Regions from separate parts of the Fictibacillus sp. Mic-4 genome, predicted to be linked through region 1. Evidence: riboswitches for the same ligand, from Rfam matches in the RefSeq annotation. Region 1 holds a riboswitch; each other region holds the start of a gene.

What was found. A riboswitch is a leader RNA that binds a small molecule or an ion and turns the genes downstream of it on or off. The one in region 1 is predicted to bind S-adenosylmethionine.
Region 2: linked by a shared signal. The riboswitch ahead of metK (methionine adenosyltransferase) and the one ahead of WD019_RS07325 (Fur-regulated basic protein FbpA) in region 1 are both predicted to bind S-adenosylmethionine.
Region 3: linked by a shared signal. The riboswitch ahead of WD019_RS04325 (YezD family protein) and the one ahead of WD019_RS07325 (Fur-regulated basic protein FbpA) in region 1 are both predicted to bind S-adenosylmethionine.

The regions. Positions count from the first base shown of each region.
Region 1 covers NZ_JBBHZM010000007.1:42,294-46,525, forward strand. The annotation lists gene folD (bifunctional methylenetetrahydrofolate dehydrogenase/methenyltetrahydrofolate cyclohydrolase FolD) at 1-644, shown strand, start outside; gene WD019_RS07320 (C40 family peptidase) at 732-1,220, opposite strand; SAM riboswitch class I at 1,593-1,707, shown strand; gene WD019_RS07325 (Fur-regulated basic protein FbpA) at 1,800-1,976, shown strand; gene WD019_RS07330 (LLM class flavin-dependent oxidoreductase) at 2,021-3,037, opposite strand; gene WD019_RS07335 (hypothetical protein) at 3,182-3,616, shown strand; gene WD019_RS07340 (amino acid permease) at 3,800-4,232, shown strand, end outside.
Region 2 covers NZ_JBBHZM010000018.1:17,389-21,620, reverse strand. The annotation lists gene pckA (phosphoenolpyruvate carboxykinase (ATP)) at 1-1,399, opposite strand, end outside; SAM riboswitch class I at 1,674-1,801, shown strand; gene metK (methionine adenosyltransferase) at 1,951-3,156, shown strand; gene WD019_RS12575 (manganese catalase family protein) at 3,224-3,793, opposite strand; gene WD019_RS12570 (spore coat protein CotJB) at 3,829-4,089, opposite strand; gene WD019_RS12565 (spore coat associated protein CotJA) at 4,104-4,232, opposite strand, start outside.
Region 3 covers NZ_JBBHZM010000003.1:113,358-117,589, forward strand. The annotation lists gene pheT (phenylalanine--tRNA ligase subunit beta) at 1-1,783, shown strand, start outside; SAM riboswitch class I at 1,889-1,995, shown strand; gene WD019_RS04325 (YezD family protein) at 2,130-2,276, shown strand; gene WD019_RS04330 (phosphoadenylyl-sulfate reductase) at 2,445-3,158, shown strand; gene WD019_RS04335 (inorganic phosphate transporter) at 3,175-4,232, shown strand, end outside.

The sequences.
Region 1 (4,232 bases):
AGACGGTAACGGAAGAAGAACTTCTTGATCAGGTTGAAAAATTTAACAAGGATAACAGTATCCACGGCATTTTAGTGCAACTTCCTTTGCCAGATCATATTTCGGAACAGAAGGTCATTGAAACGATTATTCCAGAAAAAGATGTGGACGGCTTCCATCCGGTGAATGTCGGAAAAATGATGCTCGGCCAGGAATGTTTTATTTCATGTACGCCATACGGAATATTGGAATTGATCAAAGCGTATGAATTGCCGATGGAAGGAAAGCACGTCGTTGTCGTTGGAAGAAGCAATATCGTAGGGAAACCGGTCGGCCAGTTGATGTTGAACGAAAATGCAACGGTTACCTACTGTCATTCAAAAACGGAAAATTTAAAAGAAATCACTTCTCAGGGTGATATTTTAATCGTAGCTGTCGGAAGACCGAAAATGATCGGTAAAGACATGGTGAAAGAAGGGGCAGTTGTCATCGATGTCGGGATTAACCGAATGGAAGACGGAAAGCTTTGCGGCGATGTTGATTTTGAAGACTGTCTCGAGAAGGCTTCTTACATTACACCAGTGCCAAAAGGTGTCGGTCCGATGACGATTACAATGCTGCTTGCAAATACGATCCAATCCGCAAAACGAGCGTATTCCATCTAATAAAGTAAAAAGCATGCAATCTAAAGAAGCAGGTTGCATGCTTTTTATGTAGAGTTTAGAGTTTTGCTTGATTTATTGATTTGAAATTTATTTTACAACGCGTTTTGCGTCAGCGTAAGTGCTTTTCCAGTACTTTGTGGATAATGATTGAACTTTAACGCCTTTTGTCGTAGCTGCAATAAATTGATCCTTCCCTAAGTAAATACCGGCAAAAGAAACGTTCTTGCCGTCCAGCTTAAAAAATACTAAGTCTCCAGGCTGCAATTTCTTTTGTGGAACGGAAACTGCATTTTTGTTTTTATATTGCTGGTCAATCGTACGCGGTAAGGTGGCATTCACGGCTTGTTTGTATACATACTGAGTAAATCCGGAAGCATCGAACCCTTTAACCGTTGTTCCGCCATATTTATAAGGCTTCCCTTCTAGCGTCCTGGCAAAAGAGGCAATTTGTTCGCCTTTAGAAGCTTTTGCGGCATACGCTGAATTCGAAAATGGCGAGAAAAGGATCGTTGCTGCAAGCAACAATGTAGATAAGACAACAAGCAATACGTTTGCTCTGCGAATGATGGTTGTCATTTGAAATTCCCCCAATGATTTTTCTCAATAGTTTGAAGAAAGTTTAACTACGCTTAAGCGATAAAAAGTACAAAGTATAGAAAAACGAAAGCTAACGCTATTCATACGTTACGCTAAGCCAAGTTTTTCTGCTGTAGTTGATCAACTGAAATTATCTTAAATCAACTTCCAAATGAAGTGGTTACAAAAAAGTTACAATTTATATTCTGTATTTAAACTTTTTTAATGTGGTAAAAACAGTGGTGCGAACAGAACGTCCTTTATTTGAACAATTGAATATCGATAAAAGTGATGGGATTAATTGAAATTAAGTATTGACAAAATCAGAATCATCCATTAAATTGTAGTATACAATTGCATAGTATGAACGGATTCTTATCAAGAGAGGTGGAGGGATTTGGCCCTATGATGCCTCGGCAGCGGGTTCTCGCTTGAGAATACTGTGCCAATTCCAACAAGCAAGGGTAGTTTGCTTGATAGATAAGAAGAGCGACGTGACTTTACATATTCGTGCCCTCTTCTTGCTTTGATAAGAAGAGGGCTTGCTTTTTGTATCAATCAACGAAAGAGGGGGAGACGATGGGTGAATTGTCAAAAGCCGTCAAGAAGCGAAAAGACGAACTCATTAACAAGCTGATTCTGCATCATGTTTATAAAGCTTCGGATGGCTCTCAACTATATGAATTGCCGCTAAAGGATTTGGAAAGAGAGTACGAGCTTGTGAAAGAAAATTCAAAAACGCAAATCCAAAGATAAAAGACAGGCTATTGGCGCCTGCCTTTTATAATGTCCCACGGCTATTAATCGCGGGATGGCTTCTGTGGAAACATTTCTGAAAGTAATTGATAAGAGTTGAGTTTATCGTTGAAATCATGGGTAATGGTTACGACCATTAACTCGTCGGTCTCGTAGTCATTGCTTAACTGAAGGAGTTGTTGTTTCACTTGTTCTGGAGCACCGACGATCATCCGCTTGCGATTTTCCCTGATTCGGATCAGGTCGTAAGTCGTATAAGGATAATTGAGCGCCTGTTCAATCGATGGCACGCCGTTCCGCCGCTCTCCTTTCTCAAGCATTAAAATCGATAAATCCAGGCTGGAGGCGATTCTTTCCGCTTGTTCTTCCGTATCCGCACATATGGCAAATATGGCGGCGATCACTTTCGGTTCAGCGAGCAGGGATGACGGCTGGAACGCTTCACGATACGCTTTTGCTACGGCAGGTCCGTCAATGCCGTTGATAAAATGGGCAAACGTAAAGGGGATTCCTTTTTCAGCCGCCAGTCTTGCGCTAGATCCGCTAGAGCCAAGCATCCAGATCTCCGGCGCGGTCTCTGGAATAGGGGTGGCCTCTAACCCGCAAAATCGGTGATTTTCATCAACTGCATTATGCAAATAAGCAATCAGGTCATCCACCTGCTGCGGATAATGGTGGATTCCGCGCGTATTCCCTTCTTGCAATGCCATTGTCGCAAGCGGCATGCCGCCGGGGGCACGGCCGATCCCTAAATCGATTCTGCCCGGGTAAAGAGTCTCGAGCATCCTGAAATTTTCCGCTACTTTATACGAACTGTAGTGGGGCAGCATCACTCCGCCAGACCCGACGCGGATGGTTGATGTTTTCGCGGCAAGGTGGGAAATAAGCACTTCGGGGGTCGAACCGGCGAAATTTTTCGTATGGTGGTGTTCTGCCACCCAAAAGCGATGATACCCCATTTTCTCCGTTTCTTGTGCAAGTCGAACGGTATTTTGAACAGCCTCTCTCGGTGTACTTCCGAAAGAGACAGGTGATTGGTCTAATACGCTTAATGTTAACATAATAGTTTCCCTTCAAAAAAATAATATTAACTATATTATCGTTAGTATGAGAAAAGAAGTCTACTAATATGCTTCTTTTTGCAGGCGAATTAAAAGGGATTCTCATTTGAAAAGAGGAAGTAATAACAGACCGGGGGTGTTGAAATGAAAATTTTTCTATTGTTGATGGTACAAGCTTTGATCATGGCCGGATGTTCTGAAAAATCAATCGATAAACCGGCGAATTTTGATTTTGTCTTAAAGTACGGACCGGGTCAAAAAAACGAGATTAACACTTTCGATCAAAAGCTTGTGCTTCAGCTTAATTACAACAAAGTCGTTACTCAATCGGACTTTCAATTGCCGGAAAGCGATATGCATGAAATTTATAAAGAAATGGAGAAAGTAGATATTTTAGGAGAAAAAAATCTAAGCAAAACATGTGAAGAAAAACCCTTTTTGACGTATTACTTAAAAGTCAGGATCAACGATGTTTATCGGACATATCGGTGGACAAGCTGTTCGGTTACGGAAGATGATGAAAACATGATACGAATTGCACAGCTCATTAAGAAAAAGGCGCTTCACAAGCTAAATTAGCAGCACGTTGAAAACTTCTTCGTTCTGTTAATGCTTTATAGGTCTAAAGTCGTGTGTTTTCTACTATTTTTAAGATTATTTTTTGAAAAAGAAGGATTTTAGTTCAAATGTACTGAATATTCTTAATTGAACTCATTCTCATAATCGAAAGATCAGTTCAAAAAATAACAAAGGAGAGATGGTATGAGCAAACCTTCATTGCAATTAAACGAAGCCGTCCCGCTTCAATCGGAAAATCAATTAAAACGCGGCCTTCGGGCAAGGCACATGACGATGATTGCGATCGGCGGTTCCATTGGCACAGGGTTGTTCCTTGCCAGTGGCGGAGCGATTTCTTCCGCCGGGCCAGGAGGAGCTCTCGTCGCCTATGCTGCAATTGGAATTATGGTTTTCTTTCTTATGACAAGCCTGGGAGAAATGGCTTCTTTCATGCCGGTAACCGGATCGTTCAGCACGTATGCGACAAAGTTTGTTGACCCTGCATTAGGGTTTGCCCTTGGATGGAATTATTGGTACAACTGGGCAATTACGCTTGCCGTTGAACTTTCGGCCGGGGCAATGGTGATGGAATTTTGGTTTCCGAAATCTTCACCTATTTTATGGAGCGCCCTATTTC
Region 2 (4,232 bases), on a different contig from region 1:
ATACAGGGTCAATCGCTGTTTCAACCGATTTTAATTCGCCTTCTAATGCTGCTTGAACCATCGCTCTCGTATAGTTTAAGTTCATGCGTTTTCCAACACCGTATTCTCCGCCGGACCAGCCAGTGTTCACTAAAAAGACTTCAACGTCATGCTGATCGATCTTTTCACCGAGCATTTCCGCATAAACAGTGGCTTCAAGCGGCAAGAATGGAGCTCCAAAGCAAGTTGAGAATGTTGCCTGCGGGGAAGTGATTCCGCGTTCTGTTCCTGCAAGCTTGCTTGTGTATCCGGATAGGAAATGGTACATCGCCTGTTCTTTCGTTAATCTGCTGATTGGCGGTAATACGCCAAAAGCATCAGCCGTTAAGAAAATAATCGCATTTGGATGGCCTGCTACACTCGGTTGAATAATATTATCAATCGCATCAATCGGATAAGCCGCACGCGTATTTTCTGTTAATGTTGAGTCGTTATAGTCAGCCACTCTCGTTTCAGGATCAAGAATGACATTTTCAAGAACCGTTCCAAAGCGAATCGCATTCCAAATTTGTGGTTCTTTCTCTTGAGACAAGTTGATGCACTTCGCATAGCAGCCGCCTTCAATGTTAAATACACCGGTATTGGCCCAGCCGTGTTCATCATCACCGATTAATCGGCGGTTCGGGTCAGCAGAAAGCGTTGTTTTTCCAGTGCCGGATAATCCGAAGAAAAGGGCAACGTCTCCTTCTTGACCAACGTTGGCAGAACAGTGCATTGAAAGGATTCCTTGTTCAGGAAGCAAATAATTCATCACGGAAAAGATGGATTTTTTCATTTCTCCTGCGTACTCGGTTCCGCCGATTAATACGACACGTTTTTCGAAAGAAACAATAATAAATGTTTCAGAATTTGTTCCATCAACTTCTGGATCTGCAAGAAACCCCGGAGCGGAAACGATTGTAAATTCCGGCTCTAATTCATTTACTTCTTTTTCGTTTGGACGGACGAACAATTGATGGGCAAATAAATTATGCCATGCATATTCGTTGATGACTTGAATCGGTAAACGGTATGCATGATCCGCACCGGCAAAACCTTTAAAGTGAAACAGTTCTTCTTTTTCACTTAAGTACTGAAGGACTTTCTTATATAATAGATCAAATTTTTCCGGGGCAATCGGCTGGTTGACATCTCCCCAGTCAATCTTGTCTTTGACGCTTTCATCCTCTACAATAAATTTATCTTTCGGTGAGCGGCCAGTGTATTTCCCGGTAACAGCCTGAAATGCACCAGTGGAAGAAAGCTTTCCTTCATTGCGCAGCAACGCCTTTTCAACTAAGATAGGAACAGGCAGATTATGATATGTTTTTGAACTATTTAAGATATCATTTAATGTAGTTGTGAATTCAACGGTATTCATGAACGCAAAACCATCCTTTTAAGAGAGTTTTTTAATGACTTGTTTAAGTTGGAATTAGTATAACACATTAAAACAAATGATGTATACTATTTTATTGTGATTTTTAAAAAAAGGTTCATGATTTATGGCGAAATGGTGAATGAGTAGAGACATATATAATAAGTAAAAATTAAATACAAGCATATAAAAATAATTTTCGCTTGTGATGCAAATGCTATTCATGTTTAGGTTGACATCACTATATAACTACGCTATTATAATTCGGGAACGGCTACTCTTATTCCGAGTAGGTGGAGGGACAGGCCCTATGAAACCCAGCAACCGACACTAAAAACGAAGGAGATTACTTCGAAGGTGAAAAGGTGCTAACCTGCAAGGTAACTTTACCTTGGAAAATAAGAGGTTGAAGGCTTTAAAGAATGGACCTTTTCCTCAAGTGGTTTTGTAATGGAAAAGGCTTTTTTTATGTCCATTAGAACGTTTTAAACTGTTGATATATAGGAATGAGTACCGTATCTTATATTCCCTTTTCGGAGAAGGAGGATCCTCAATTGTCAAAAAAGGTAAGTCGTCGTCTTTTTACTTCAGAATCTGTAACAGAAGGACATCCGGATAAAATTTGCGATCAAATTTCCGATGCGATCTTAGATGAAATTTTAGCAAATGATCCGAATGCCCGCGTAGCTTGCGAAACGTCTGTAACAACCGGGTTGGTATTAGTTGCCGGGGAAATTACGACATCTACGTATGTCGATATTCCAAAGGTTGTCCGTGAGACAATTAAGGCAATCGGATATGATCGTGCAAAGTATGGTTTTGACTCTGAAACGTGCGCGGTTCTTACATCCATTGATGAACAATCAGCGGATATAGCAATGGGTGTTGACAAGGCCCTTGAAGCACGTGAAGGTTCAATGACGGATGCAGAGATTGAAGCCATCGGAGCAGGTGACCAGGGGTTAATGTTCGGATTCGCGTGCAACGAAACAGCTGAATTAATGCCGCTTCCAATTTCTTTATCTCACCGTTTATCCCGCCGATTAGCTGAAGTGCGTAAATCGGAAGAAGTGCCTTATTTGCGTCCGGATGGAAAAACACAAGTAACAGTTGAGTATGATGAAAATGGAAAGCCGGTTCGTATTGATACGATTGTCATTTCAACCCAGCATCATCCAGAGATTAGCTTAGAGCAAATTCAAGCGGATATGAAAGAGAAGGTTATTAAACCTGTCGTTCCAGAGGAGTTAATTGATGAGAAAACAAAATATTTCATCAATCCGACTGGCCGCTTTGTAATCGGCGGACCTCAAGGGGATGCAGGGCTTACTGGGCGTAAAATTATTGTTGATACGTATGGCGGTTATGCTCGCCATGGCGGCGGTGCATTCTCCGGTAAGGATCCTACAAAAGTGGACCGTTCTGCTGCTTATGCGGCCCGCTATGTAGCAAAAAATATTGTTGCAGCTGGCCTTGCTGAAAAAGTTGAAGTTCAGCTTGCTTATGCGATCGGTGTTGCGCAACCGGTATCCATTTCTGTCGATACATTTGGCACTGGCAAAGTGTCCGAAGAAGTTCTCGTGGAACTCGTGCGCAACAATTTTGACCTTCGTCCGGCAGGTATTATAAGAATGCTCGACCTTCGCCGTCCGATTTATAAGCAAACGGCTGCTTACGGTCACTTTGGCCGCACGGATGTTGAACTTCCGTGGGAAAAAACAGATAAAGCGGAAGAACTAAAGAAACAGGCAAATATTTAATGTTTAAAACCATGGCTTTTATAAAAAGCCATGGTTTTTATTTTAAAAAAACCGCCTAATTGGCGGTTTAGAAAAAGACCTTCCGATCGCGCTCTTCTTTTAAAATTTCCACGGCTTCCCGGAAACGCTGGGAATGAACGATTTCTCTTTCCCTTAAAAAGCGAAGCCCGTCATTTAAATCCGGATCATCTGACATGTTGATCAACCATTGATACGTTGCCCGAGCTTTTTCCTCTGCCGCGATATCTTCGTAAAGATCGGCTATCGGGTCGCCTTTTGCCTGAATGTAAGTGGCTGTCCACGGTATTCCGGCTGCATTATGATAATGAAGCGCACTGTCATGATCTGCATAATGGCCTTCAAGGCCGGCGTCGCGAAGTTGCTGTGGCGTTGCATCTTTCGTTAATTTATAAACCATTGTCGCGATCATTTCGAGATGGGCGAACTCCTCTGTACCGATATCCGTTAATAATCCAATAACTTTATCCGGAATGCTGTAACGCTGGTTTAAATACCGCAATGCAGCGGCCAGTTCTCCATCAGCCCCTCCATATTGCTCAATTAAAAATTTTGCCAGCTTCGGGTTGCACGTACTTACTCTAACGGGATATTGAAGTTTTTTTTCATAAATCCACATTGAAAACTAGTCCCCCCTTGTTGTTGAATCAGAAGTTAAAGTTGCCACGGCCATGGTGGGCTGTCCCAGTTCCACGGGGCACCGGCATAGCTGTTGCCAAACTGTTGAAGCGGGCCGTATTTCGATTCAATTGCGCGTTTCAGCTTTTTTCTCGTTTGTGCAAATTGATTAAATTGATGAATGGAGTTTGTATCTTCAGGGTGTGTATCAAGATAAAGAGTTAATTCCACTAATACAAAATCAACGGCTTGCAGTTCTTCCATCAATTGATAAAATTCTGCAGGTAATTGGGCCATGTCATCTCACCCCTTTACGATTTTCTTTCATAAGGATTTTCATAATAATCATAAAAGGCGGGCCATAACGTTCCTTTTTTTAATGCTTCTTTCGGGGAGAATTGTTCAAGATTATAAGGCTGAAACCCCATATAAAGGTTTGG
Region 3 (4,232 bases), on a different contig from region 1:
AATCGAATCAGAGGAAGACAATCCGTACTATGGGGCGATGATCATTAAAAACGTCCATATCGAACCATCCCCGTTATGGATGCAAAACCGTTTAATGGCTGCAGGAATCAGGCCGATTAATAATGTCGTTGATATTACCAATTACGTTTTGCTTGAGTACGGCCAGCCACTTCATGCTTTTGATTATGACCGTCTTGGTTCGAAGGAAATTGTCGTTCGTCGTGCTAAACAAAATGAAGAGATTGTTACATTGGATGATGTGAAACGACAATTAAACGAAAATCATCTCGTTATTACAAACGGTAAAGAGCCCGTCGCTGTAGCCGGAGTAATGGGAGGGGCAACATCGGAAGTTCAGCAAGATACAACGACGATTCTTTTGGAAGCGGCCTATTTTAATAGCCAACGTGTTCGTGCCGCTTCAAAAGACCTTGGTCTTCGTAGCGAGTCCAGCACCCGTTTTGAAAAAGGAATTGACCGTAACCGCGTGTATGATGCCGCTCGCCGGGCCGCATCTTTAATGGCGGCCTATGCCGGCGGAGAGGTTGTCAGCGGGATTGTTGAAGCGGGAAGCCGCATCGTTGAGGAAATCAACGTAAGCGTAACACAAACGAGGATCAACGGACTGCTTGGCACGAACATTTCCCTTGATGAAATCGGTGAAAAGTTAAGCCGCCTTAAGCTTCCATACGAACAGAGTGGTGAAACGTTCACAGTAACGGTCCCGACCAGACGACCTGATATTACGATTGATGCGGATCTTGTGGAAGAAGTCGGGCGAATCTATGGCTACGATCGTATTCCGGCCACTTATCCGTTAAGTGAAGCAAGGCCGGGCGGATTGACACCATTTCAAGAGAAACGAAGAAAGGTTCGTCGTTATTTAGAAGGAGCGGGGCTTTACCAGGCTGTCACGTATTCTTTGACAACCCCGGAAAAAGCAAAAAGTTTCTCTTTTAAGAAGGAAGATGTTTATCCGATTTCGGTTGCGCATCCGATGAGCGAAGATCGGAGTACATTGCGTTTGTCCCTCATTCCACAGCTGCTTGAAGTGATTTTATACAATCAAAATCGGGCGCTTGAAGACATCGGCTTTTATGAAATTGGCTCTGTTTTTGTGAATAAAGAGCAAGAGCTGGTTAATTTGCCTGAGGAAAGAGTTTATCTTGCCGGTGCTTTATCGGGAATGTGGAACGAACACCCGTGGCAGGGGGAAAAGAAAAAGGTCGACTTTTTTGTTGCTAAAGGCATACTCGAAGGACTGTTTGCCGAACTTGGCCTTAGCACCCGGATTAGTTTCGAGAGTGGGGACGTCAGCGGAATGCACCCGGGAAGAACAGCTATTATTAAACTCGATAGCATTAAGATTGGATTAGTGGGCCAAATTCACCCGGCAACACAAAAGGAATGGGACATTAACGAAACATATGTGTTCGAGCTCGATTTAGGAAAACTGTTAGAAGCCGAAGTAGAACCGACTGTTTATTCCACATTGCCGCGCTATCCTTCGGTAACGCGCGATATTGCCTTAGTGATTGATGAAGACCTTCCGGCGGGTGACTTATATACGGTCATTCAGGAAGCCGGCGGAAATCTTTTAAAAGAAGTGAATTTGTTCGATCTATATCAGGGAGAGCGGATGGAACAAGGAAAGAAATCGCTCGCGTTTTCATTAAAATATTTCGACCCTGAACGGACGTTGACGGACGAAGAAGTTCTAAAAGCACATGAAAACGTATTGAAGAGCCTTGAAGAACGTTTCGGCGCTACATTGCGTAAATAAGGAAAAGTGTGACGAAAAGTCACACTTTTTTATTTTGAAAAATAAATCCGATAGAAATACTTGACTTTCTATTTTGAACAAATTAAAATGTTAAACAACAAACCAAACTTATCAAGAGCGGCAAAGGGAACTGGCCCGATGATGCCCGGCAACCTGCAGATTATGTAAGGTGCCAATTCCAGCAAAATGGTTGCCATTTTGAAAGATAAGGGAAATAGATTTTGCCTTAGCCTTTCCGGAATGGGAGGTTTTTCTTTTTTTTAACGAAGTTTTCGGTTCGATGAAATAGCTTATTCTTTGCGGTTTAAATAAAGCAATTCGAATAGATCGATTGGGAGGAATGGGCATGGGGAGCAAACAAGAGCATACAGAAACCATTTTTGAGCGAATTAAAGAGATGTTGGAGACGATGAAATTTGGCTCCATTACACTTGTCGTTCAGGATGGCAAAGTCATTCAATTGGAGCGAAGTGAAAAAGTAAGAATTAAATAATGTTGCGCTGACTAGACAAACTAGAGGCGGTTTTAACCTAATTGATTTAAAGGCGAAAAGTCTAATGTGGGAACTAAACAATTTGATGCATATAGGCTTGGAAGACCACCGGATCCTATTAGGTTAAGATCGCCTTTTTTGTTTAAAAAACAAAGGGGAGAGAGCACAGTGAAAAAGCAATTAACGTATGATACTTGGAGCGGAGAACAACTTAAAATTCCGTTTGAAGATGATACAAAAGGGGCGATCGAAGTTCTTCAATGGGCGTATGACGAATACGGGAAATCAATCGTTTATGCGTGTAGTCTCGGAGCCGAAGGGATGGTTCTTATTGATTTAATTTCAAAAGTGAAGGATGATGCAAAAGTTGTTTTTCTCGATACGAATGTCCATTTTAAAGAAACGTATGAGTTGATTGATAAGGTGAAAAAGAAATATCCAAAGTTGAATTTTGTTGTTGTAGAGCCAGAAATCACACTTGATGAGCAAGCGCTTCAGTATGGGGAAGAGCTCTGGAAGACCAATCCGAATCAATGTTGCCATTTGCGAAAAGTAATTCCGCTGCAAAAAGCGCTCGAGGGCAGTACAGCATGGATCACCGGATTGCGCAGAGACCAATCACCGACAAGAAGCAAAACGGAATTTATTAATAAAGACGAAAAGTTTAAATCCATCAAAGTTTGTCCATTAATCCATTGGACATGGAAAGATGTGTGGAGATACATCTATAAACATGATCTTCCATACAATCCATTGCATGATCAAGGATATCCGAGCATCGGATGTGAAAAATGCACGCTCCCAACGAATGATGCAACAAATTTACGTGCCGGAAGATGGGCATCTCTAGAAAAGACGGAATGTGGGCTGCATCAGACGTAAACAGGAGAGATAAACGATGATCGTAACGTATATAGCTTTTGCGGTAGGTTTCTTTTTTGCGATGAATATAGGGGCAAGTGGGGCAGCTGCGTCAATGGGGATCGCATATGGAGCGGGTGCCGTCCGGCGAAAAACCATCGCCCTTTTGATTTGCGGAGGGGGCATTTTCCTTGGGGCGGCAATTGGCGGGGGAGAAGTTGTCAAAACCATCGGATCGGGAATTGTTCCATCATCTTTATTAACGGTCAAAATCGTTGTCATTATACTTGCATCAGCGGCGGTATCTCTGTTTTTTGCCAATGTGATTGGGATCCCATTATCAACGAGTGAAATTACGGTTGGATCTGTAGTGGGAGTTGGAATTGCGTACAAAGCTTTATACCTGACCAATTTAGTAACGGTTATGTTTTTCTGGCTGTTTATCCCCGTTGTCGCTTTTTTGCTCGCATTCGGTGCATCAAAATTAATTAGCAAGATTGAGAAAACGTATCCGGTGATGAAAGCAAAACAACCGAAACGCTGGCTCGCTGTTTTGCTTATTGGTGCCGGCTTTCTTGAAGCATTTTCGGCTGGAATGAATAATGTAGCTAATGCAGTGGGCCCTCTAGTTGGTGCCGGATTGTTGTCCGTATCCGCAGGAACATTAGTTGGCGGGTTATTTGTTAGTTTAGGAGCGGTTTTTTTTGGCGGCAAAGTGCTTGAGACGAATGGAAAACGGATAACTCGGTTTTCCCTTTTAGAAGGATGCGCCATTTCCGGAACGGGAGGGATATTGGTCATTATCGCCTCTATTTTTGGTTTACCGGTTCCGCTAACACAGGTCACGACATCAGCGATCATCGGTCTCGGAACGGCGCAGAACGGATTTTACTTATGGCAAAAAAGCATTATTAACCAAATGATGAAAGTTTGGATCGTGTCACCTGTATTTTCACTTGTCATCTCATATGCGATGGTAAAGGTGTTCCTGGATAGTGATTTTTACACGTTTATCGTAATTGCCAGCGTGTTTTTGGCAACAATCGGATCTATTAGTCTTTTAAAAACGATTCGAAAAGAAAAACGTACATTTCA